Regions from separate parts of the Shewanella sp. 0m-8 genome, predicted to be linked through region 1. Evidence: predicted binding sites of a transcription regulator. Region 1 holds the regulator's gene; each other region holds the start of a gene.
The links. Region 1 encodes sigma-54, which starts transcription at its own class of promoters, with help from an activator protein. Its sites were predicted from a motif close to GTTGGCACGNNNNTNGNNT; they were not measured.
Positions count from the first base shown of each region.

Region 2: ACVBIO_RS06725 (YccF domain-containing protein) is a predicted target of sigma-54. The motif match lies at 1,480-1,498, and genes of this name have one in related genera.
Region 3: ACVBIO_RS01665 (P-II family nitrogen regulator) is a predicted target of sigma-54. The motif match lies at 1,480-1,498, and genes of this name have one in related genera.

Region 1 covers NZ_JBRIMB010000028.1:43,781-47,067, forward strand. Annotated here, with positions in the region: gene ptsN (PTS IIA-like nitrogen regulatory protein PtsN) at 37-480, opposite strand; gene hpf (ribosome hibernation promoting factor) at 483-770, opposite strand; gene ACVBIO_RS13780 (RNA polymerase factor sigma-54) at 800-2,263, opposite strand; gene lptB (LPS export ABC transporter ATP-binding protein) at 2,399-3,130, opposite strand; gene lptA (lipopolysaccharide transport periplasmic protein LptA) at 3,127-3,287, opposite strand, start outside.
Region 2 covers NZ_JBRIMB010000009.1:131,025-134,311, reverse strand. Annotated here, with positions in the region: gene ACVBIO_RS06735 (hypothetical protein) at 1-41, shown strand, start outside; gene ACVBIO_RS06730 (pyridoxal-phosphate dependent enzyme) at 303-1,217, opposite strand; gene ACVBIO_RS06725 (YccF domain-containing protein) at 1,546-1,953, shown strand; gene ACVBIO_RS06720 (substrate-binding periplasmic protein) at 2,330-3,043, opposite strand.
Region 3 covers NZ_JBRIMB010000002.1:103,917-107,203, reverse strand. Annotated here, with positions in the region: gene nrfA (ammonia-forming nitrite reductase cytochrome c552 subunit) at 1-640, shown strand, start outside; gene ACVBIO_RS01670 (isochorismatase family protein) at 730-1,272, opposite strand; gene ACVBIO_RS01665 (P-II family nitrogen regulator) at 1,539-1,877, shown strand; gene ACVBIO_RS01660 (ammonium transporter) at 1,889-3,139, shown strand.

The sequences.
Region 1 (3,287 bases):
GTAAAAAATAAATAACTTAAAGACCTGAGTAGTTAGCTATTGGGTAATGACTTGATATAGCTCTGATTCATTGCTGGTCTTTCTCAACTGCTTAACCACCGCTTTATCGTTGAGTTTTTCAGCCATACAAGACAGTGTTGCTAAATGTTGCTCACACTGATCAGATGGCACCAATAAAGCAAATAGAATATCGACAGGCTGCTTATCGAATGAGTCAAATGGGATAGGAACTTCACATTTAACCAATACTGCAACTGGACGTTCTATATTCGACAGCCTTCCATGAGGAATCGCTATACCATTACCTATTCCCGTGCTACCCATTTTCTCTCGTGCCAAGAGACTTTCAAAGATCTCTTGTGAAGAAAGGGTTGGGTACTGGACAGCGGCAATGTCACTGATTAACTCCAGTACTTTTTTCTTACTGCCCGGAGTGGCGCAGGTAGTGCACTCCGGCTGCAGGATGGTACTTAGTTCCATCGTTAGTGTTTAGTCAGCTTCTCTTTGTGTTTAATAACCTGACGATCTAGTTTATCGATCAGGGAGTCTATTGCAGCATACATATCTGCATGTTCCGAAATAGCAAATACTTCCCCTTTTTTAAGGTGAATTTTAGCTTCGGCAATCTGCTGCATTTTTTGTACATTCAAAATAACGTGCACATTATTGATCTGATCGAAATGTCGTTCAAGCTTTGTAAATTTCTCTTCTACATAACCGCGTAGTGAATCGGTGATTTCGATGTGATGTCCTGTCAGGTTGATTTGCATTATCGATCCTCCATGTGCCTAATTTTGAGTTATAAACTCTTACGTTGGTTTGAGGGCGGGATCAGCATCGCTTCTCGATATTTTGCAATCGTACGTCTAGCAACTTTAATCCCTTGTTCAGCCAGAAGCTGGGCCATTTTGCTATCGCTTAACGGTTTCCTCTGGTTTTCAGCTGCGACTAATTTCTTAATAAATGCCCTAATTGCTGTCGATGAGCATTCTCCGCCATCGTCGGTACCCACATGGCTTGAGAAGAAATATTTTAGTTCAAAAATGCCCCTTGGGGTGTGCATGTACTTCTGTGTGGTAACACGTGAAATGGTAGATTCATGCATTTCAACAGCTTCGGCAATGTCATTGAGTACCATAGGTTTCATGGCTTCTTCACCGAACTCAAAAAAGCCTTGCTGGAATTTGACGATACAGTTTGTCACTTTCAATAAGGTGTCGTTGCGGCTTTCCAGGCTCTTTATAAACCACTTAGCTTCTTGCAGGTGGCCACGGATAAATTGACCGTCGGCCTGATTCGTTGTGCTACGCGCCATTGATGCGTAATGCTGATTAACATTAATCTTAGGCATATAGTCAGGATTTAGCTCTACCACCCAGCGACCTTTTTTCTTGCTGACAGACACGTCGGGAATGACGTATTCATCTTTACTGCGTGCAATGGCAAGCCCAGGTCTTGGGTTAAGAGTTTGGATCAGTGTGATCGCCTCACGTAAATCATCCTCTTTGAGTTTGGTTTTACGCATTAACTGCCTAAAATCACGCCCCGCAATAAGGTCTAAATAGTCTTTAATCAGTAATCTTGCATTTTCAATGTGCGGTGTATCTGCGGCATATTGTGCTAGCTGGATAAGTAGGCATTCACTTAAGTTGCGGGCGGCAACACCGATAGGATCAAAATGTTGAATTCGTTTTAAAACGGCTTCGACTTCATCGAGTTCAGTTTCAGGATCGCCCATCGCTTCGAGAATTTCGTCACAGCTCTGGGTTAAATAACCTCGTTCATCGATCGCATCAATAATCGCGGTGGCGATAGCAAGATCGTTATCTGAAAATGGGGTGAGGTTCTTTTGCCACTCAAGATGCTCATATAAGCCTTCGCTAGTCTCGCCTTGGAATGGCATGTCATCTTCACGACTTACGCCTGAGCTAGCATTAGAGGAAACGGTGTAGACTTCATCCCAAGTGGTATCCATAGGCAGGTCATCGGGCATGGAATCTTGGGTGAGGGCTTCGGAGGTGTCAACGCTTGCGCTATCTTGGGTGAGTTCACTATTAGAGTCATTTACAGAGTGATCTTCATCGTTGATCATATCGCCATCTGACTGCTCTTCATCTAGCTCCAGTAACGGATTAGAATCTAATGCTTGTTGGATCTCTTGTTGCAGCTCTAAAGAAGACAGTTGTAACAGGCGAATGGCCTGTTGTAACTGGGGAGTCATAGTGAGCTGTTGACCCATTTTGAGCTGGAGTGACGCTTTCATTTTACCGCTATTCCCTACACTGTAGTTAAACGTTAAAGCTCGTTGAACTGGCGAAGGTTGCTCAAAAACTCAACACGTTGATTTTTTTGGAAATAATTCCATATTGAGTTTTTCAGCTTCCATACTGTGAATTAACTATAGCCTGAATTGTTCACCTAAGTACACCGCTCGAACCTGTTGGTTGTCCAAGATTTCGGCAGGTGTACCTTCAGCAATCAGATTTCCGTGGCTTACTATGTAAGCACGCTCACAAACGTCCAAAGTTTCGCGAACATTATGATCGGTGATCAGTACGCCCAGACCGCGACTCTTAAGTTGTTCAATAATTTTTTTAATATCGATAACTGAAATGGGGTCAACACCCGCGAACGGCTCATCTAACAAGATAAACTTTGGATTAGCTGCGAGTGCCCGAGCAATTTCTACCCGGCGGCGTTCGCCTCCAGACAATGCCATACCTTGGCTGTCACGAATGTGAGTGATATGAAACTCTTCGAGTAGATGCTCAAGTTGTTCTTCACGTTGCTCGTTATTGATGTCATGACGAGTCTGTAAGACGGCCATGATGTTGTCACGTACTGACAGCTTTCTAAAAATACTGGCTTCCTGAGGTAGGTAACCGATACCTTTACGGGCGCGTAAATGCATAGGATCGAGCGTAAGATCGTCATCATCAATAAAGATCTTACCCTTATCACTCTGTACTAGGCCAACCACCATGTAGAATGTCGTTGTTTTACCTGCACCGTTTGGGCCAAGCAAACCAACAATCTGACCTGTCTTTACGGTTAAGCTAACATCTTGTACGACGGCACGATTTTTATAGCTCTTAGCAAGATTGACCGCTTTTAAGGTGATTTGGTTCATTGCTGTTCCTGCTTTTTCGCTGGCGATTCTGGTTTCTCTTCCTGATAGGTTTCAGGCTGAATAATGGTGATAACTCTGTCATCGCCCTTGCCAGTACTTTCTGCAATAAGCTGTTGCAAACTGATGTTGTATTTAATGCGGTTACCTGTGACCTGGC
Region 2 (3,287 bases), on a different contig from region 1:
CGCTTCAATTTATGAAATGGTTATTGTCTAGCAATAAATAAGCTAAAATAGTAAAAACTGACTCTTCGATACACCTCCTCTCACTCGTATCGAATGTTTGTCTTCATAGGCAAACGAATAGGACTGACACATCTACTCAGCTATTTAGTCACATTCATTTGGTTTAGGCTTTACCTAACTGCTTTACTTAACTGAAAGGTATCTAGCCTAACCAAATGGAATAATCTCTTCCTAACTCATATTCCAAAGCGTCTGTTACCGCTAAATCTTTAAATCTTACCAGTCATATTTACGTTTATATCTCAGAAGCTGTATTTACGTTTATATCTGGGGAGCATAGTTGCATTACCGAGTAACCCGCCTTGGTGAATATAAAGCATTGGTAAGCACGGCTCTGTATCAAGTAGTTTTTCAACACACATCCAGCCAAGTGGATCGTAAAGTAGTTCAAACTCAATACCTGACTCTGACACCTTGTTATACATATCGTAAAAAGGCTTATACAGCTTACCAAAATGATATTTTTTGCCTATATCAACAATCCTAGGGTGTAATTGCTCATTACTCACAAGAAGCCTAAACTGCTGTTTTAGATAATCGTTATCACCGACACAGGCGCACGTTAATACTTCGATGTGTGGCGCATATAACGCCATATATTCACTTAAAAATACCGCCGTTGTGCCCGTTCCCGAGGGGAGAAACACTCGTAACTCACTTAGCTGCTCACTCGCACACCAATCAACCACTTCTTGTGCCAATTTATGTACCCCATAGCGTGCATATTCACAGCGCCCTCCTTCAGGAACAAACAGTAGTTCATCATGATGGGGTAAAACATGTTGCTCAATATACTCAATACAGCTCAAATCTTGCCTATCCGACAACGTTGACACATCAATGACATTCGCACCGTTAGCGATGGCCGCGGCATAGTTACCAACCGTCGAGCTCAATACCTGTTCCGCAATATGGTCGACATAAAAATCGAGCCTTAATCCCTTAATTTTGGCTAATGCCGACATCGAATACAGAGAATTGGCTACAGGCGAGCCATGGCCGACTAAACCAGACTTACCTGGAAATTCATTATCAAGAAAATAGGCAAATTTACGCGCTTTATTTCCAGAAAATGCCTCACTTAACAGATCGTCACGTTTCACATAAACATGATTGCCATTAAAAGAGATGGTTTCTACCGGTGTGTTAGCTAACAAAGAAGTACTCACTCAGATCCCTGACGGTTAATTAATAATTTTTCCCAGTCTATTCTAAACCTTTGCCCCATTTGAGGTAAGAGAATTAATAACCTATCCACAGGATTAAAAGTAGCAACAACTCAATTTTTGCTCATAGCCGCAAAGTAAGCCTGCTGAAGACTCAATGTAAAAATCACTAATTATTAGTCAAAAGGCTTACCGATACTTTCTACTCACTAGCAAATTACAATTAAAAACGCTTAAATACAATAGCTTACATGTTGGCACGAAAATCGCTTAGATAAAAACATACCCTAAAGAGGGAATGAAAATTAAGGAGCCGTTAATGGCAGTACTACGTTTAGTGTTTAATATTGCTTGGTTTGTTTTAGGTGGTTTTGTTATGGGTCTAGCATGGTGGTTTGTAGGGCTACTGTGTTTTATCAGTATTATCGGCATTCCCTTCGGTAGAGCCTGCTTTGTAATAGGTGAAATGACATTCTGGCCATTTGGACAAGATTCAATCAATAGACGCACACTAACGGGCAGTGAAGATATAGGTACCGGCGCATTTGGCATGGTGGGTAATATTATCTGGTTCCTATTTTTTGGGATCTGGCTAGCTATCGGGCACATTGCTCATGCATTAGCTTGTGCGGTCACGATTATCGGGATCCCATTTGCTTTGCAACATCTCAAATTAGCGATATTGAGTTTAACCCCTATCGGCCAAACCGTAGTGGCAAAGGCCTAATGATCTTGTTAAGTAATAGGTATTGCAGCAAGGTTTTTGTGGCGAGTCGAAACTCAAATCTATCTTGAATGCTTATCTTGTGTAATCAGTTAACTAATGAAAAAAGTTAACTAAGCTTGCTCAATAATATTGAGCAAGCTTTTACGCATTCAAGGCGAACCTGTCAGGCTTTGATTTCGCTCAATATCATTCATCATGTAGGAGCTAACTGCTCAGCGATGTGGCCCAAAAGTCGCTGATTTCATTTGTTCTCATTGATAGTTTGATAAAGAAGACTTTTAATAAAGACTGTTTTTAATAAATAAGTATTTTAATAAAGACGATTTGGGGAGAAAAAGACTTGAGGTTTCATACCGGTTAACTCAGATAAATAACATCACTGAACCATATTTTTTTCTAGAATAGCCTTCACATCAATTTTGCTAAGACCTTGATTAAATCGCTCACGCCATTTACGCCCCGCTTCATTATTTTTAAATGCGATAAATAACTCTTTATAGGTCAAAAGCTTCTTATTAAATTGCAGTTTATGCTTTAGCGCCTTCATATTCGGTTGCGCCAAAATATACTGCAGAACATGCTCATCAATTATCGCACCGTCGATTCGACCAGTAACCACCTTGTTCACATTATGTTGATCCGATGCCACCGCCTCAAAAGGCTGCACTCCTTGTGCCATCATCCCATCCAGTTCTGGAGTATTGACATAACCTTCAACCACTCCGATAGTATAGTGATTCAAGTCGCTCTGCTGCGTCCAGCTGATAGGATGGGACTTTTGCTCTACTAAACCTAAGCCACTTCGCCCCATAGACTCAGAAAAAACAAACTTATCTGTTGGATATGCATATTCAGGAAGGTAACCAAGGTACTTAGAATTATTACGTGATGCCATTCTCACCGCTCGACTCCATGGGTAGAAATCTACAACAACATTATGGCCTACCGCTTTTAGCGCCGCTCGAGTCACAGCAATACATGCGCCTTGATGTTTTAATTGCCCTCCCGAGAAAGGGGGCCAATGAACAGAAGTCAAATACAGGGTATCGGCATAAGCTCCACCGGCACAGCATAAAGCCAATAGGCACACAGCAGCTTTAGCCTGCCTTTTAAAAAAGCCTGCCCAAGCCGTGCTCTTGTATCTCAAAACGCAAAGACTCGTTTTCACACCTTGCCTTTTCTATATTCAACGCCACACACCTGTACTCAAAGCTGCTGTTCAAAGCTACTTTTCAAAGCTAAGAGTCCGATGACCGCGTTTTTAAACCTATCCAAGATTTTAGTCAATCCCCACAATAACGCCAAAAATCTAGCCTTCCAGGCTAAAATAGGCC
Region 3 (3,287 bases), on a different contig from region 1:
TTATGAAACTTGGCAGCTAGGTATGCACGGTAAAAACAACGTAAGTTGTACTGACTGTCACATGCCTAAAGTTAAGAATGCTGAAGGTCGTAAGTTTACCGATCACAAAGTGGGTAACCCGTTCGATCGTTTCGAAGAAACGTGTGGTACTTGTCATGATCAAAGCAAAGAGTTCATGGTTAACCTAGATAACGAGCGTAAAGCGAAGGTTAAGCAGATCCAACTTCAAGCTGAAGAGCAGTTAGTTAAAGCTCACTTCGAAGCTGGTGCAGCTTGGGAAGCCGGCGCAACAGAAGCTGAAATGGCTCCAATCTTATTGGATATCCGTCACGGTCAATGGCGCTGGGATTATGCAATCGCCTCTCATGGTGTAGCATCTCATGCTCCAGATGAAGCGCTACGTGTACTAGGTACAGCACTAAACAAAGCTGCTGATGCTCGCGTTAAGCTAGCTCAACTACTTGCTAAGAAAGGCGTACCACAGCCTATCGCTCTTCCAGATATCTCTACTAAAGCTAAGGCGCAAGCGGCTCTAGGTATGGATATGGATAAGATGAATGCTGATAAAGCTGAATTCAAGAAGACTGTGCTACCTAAGTGGGATGCAGAAGCTGAAAAGCGTGAAGCGACTTACAAATAAGTCTACTGACACTATATAGTGCTTATAAGTTAAGTGTCTAGAATAAGTCTTTAGCATAGAAGCCCTCTTCGGAGGGCTTTTTTTGGCTTTTACTTTATGAGTTTAAGCAAGGCTTTAAAACGATCGCCATTAGCTTGATGTTGTAACTCAAACAGTAGTGACTCAACATTGGTCTGCATTGCACCATAACTTAACATCATCTCTAATCCGCTTACCTTATTACTCTCTTCTCTTGACGACATCGCATCAGTTACAAGATGAGCATGGTAGCCATGATCTAACAGATCTCTGCAGGTCTGGTAAACACACACGTGAGTTTCAATACCCGCTAAGATAACCTGCTTACGCTCCATCGAGCTGAGCTTTTCTCTAAATGTATCAGCTTGCCACCCACTAAAATGATCCTTGGCGATAGGTTCTGTGGTTTTTGCCAGCGCCAGGGCTAGGTTTTCACTTGTCCGTCCTAACTTCTGTGGTATTTGTTCGAGCCACAAAATTGGAATATCAAATAGCTGTATCCCCTTAATTAATATCTCTAGCTTACGATGCAGTTGCTCACTTTGGTGCATAACCCGTGCGAGTTGACCTTGTACATCGACCACAACCAATACACATTCTTCTGCTTTTAGCATCTTAGGCTTCTCTATTTTGCAAGGGGAGTTAATTGTTCAGTAAAGCGGATCTGTTTGGTTTATCCAATTAGAAATAGGTCTAACCTGGCTCGATATTGCTGCTTTATCTTTGTGCAGCCCCTGCATGCCTGCACTTGTTTGGTGCATTAATATGCAGTGTTAATTGCGCGTAAAATCTTATCTTGTTGAATTCAAATGGTTAATAACTTTGGCCTAATGCTTGAATTATATTTAAGCAAATAGGGAATGTAATTGGGGAGATAACCATGAAATTGGTAAGCGCGATAATTAAGCCATTTAAATTAGACGATGTTAGAGAAGCGATAGCTGAAGTGGGCATTGAGGGGATGACGGTTACAGAGGTAAAAGGTTTTGGTCGTCAAAAAGGCCATACCGAACTGTATCGTGGCGCAGAGTACCAAGTGGATTTTCTACCAAAAGTGAAATTAGAAATTGCCATCAAAGCTGACAGGCTAGAACTGTTACTCGAAGCGATCACTGGCGCAGCGAGAACAGGGAAAATAGGCGATGGCAAAATTTTTGTTACGGATCTTGAGCAAGCTATCCGTATTCGAACTGGCGAAGTTGATAACGAAGCACTGTAAGGGGAAAGCTGATGGATGATTTAACTAAGTTGGGACTGACGGTAACAGAGTTACGCTTTGCCCTAGATACATTTTATTTTTTGATTTCAGGCGCACTAGTCATGTGGATGGCTGCAGGATTTGCCATGTTAGAAGCTGGGTTAGTACGCTCTAAAAATACCACTGAAATTCTCACTAAAAATGTGTGTCTATATTCTATTGCTTGTGTGATGTACCTGATTGTGGGCTATAACATCATGTATGTTGGTAATGCCGAAGGGGGATGGTTGCCCTCATTCGGCTCATTAATTGGCTCTCAAGGGGAAGGGGCTGATCATGCATTGGAGTCAGACTTCTTTTTCCAAGTCGTGTTTGTGGCTACGGCAATGTCTATTGTATCTGGCGCGGTTGCCGAGCGTATGAAATTATGGGCATTTTTGTGTTTCTCAGTATTTATGACGGCGGTAATTTACCCTGTTGAAGGCTATTGGACATGGGGCGGCGGTTTTCTGTCTGAAGCTGGTTTTGTTGATTTTGCAGGCAGTGGCATTGTACATATGGCGGGGGCTGCAGCAGCGCTTTCAGGTGTATTACTGCTCGGTGCGCGTAAAGGTAAGTATGGCGCTAACGGTCAAGTGAACCCTATTCCGGGTTCAAATTTACCTATGGCAACGCTGGGTATGTTTATTTTATGGATGGGCTGGTTTGGCTTTAATGGTGGCTCGCAGCTTTTGATATCGGATGCTGAGAATGCCAGCGCTGTGGCTAAAATATTTGTTAACACCAATTCGGCGGCAGCATTTGGCGCGATTGCTGCGCTGATTGTATGTCGACTGATTTGGGGGAAGGCTGATTTGACCATGATCTTAAATGGTGCCTTAGCTGGGCTGGTAGCGATTACAGCGGATCCATTGTCACCCTCATTGGTCATGGCTGGTGTGATTGGTACTGTCGCGGGTGGCTTAGTGGTGTTCTCGATTGTTGCCTTCGATAGGATCAAGATTGATGATCCAGTTGGTGCGATTTCTGTTCACGGTATTGCAGGATTGCTTGGACTGGTATTAGTGCCAGTATCAAATGCTGATGCTTCACTCTTGACCCAGTTATATGGCGCGGCCGTAATTTTTGGCTGGGTATTTTTAGCGTCGACTGTGGTTTGGTTTGCACTGAAGGTGACCATGGGGATCCGTGTTACAGAAGAAGAAGAATATAATGGAATGGATGCTTCTGATTGCGGAATTGATGCTTATCCAGAGTTTGTATCGGTTAAGAGTGGTAGTTAGGCTTTCAGAGTAACCAACCGTTACAAGCCGTGATATAAATAAAGAGCTTATGCCTATGGGTATAAGCTCTTTTGTTTCATGTATTGTTATGTGATCAGAGAGTTTAAGGCTCAACAGAATTAGGCTAAAGTAAGTTATCAGCGGGTTG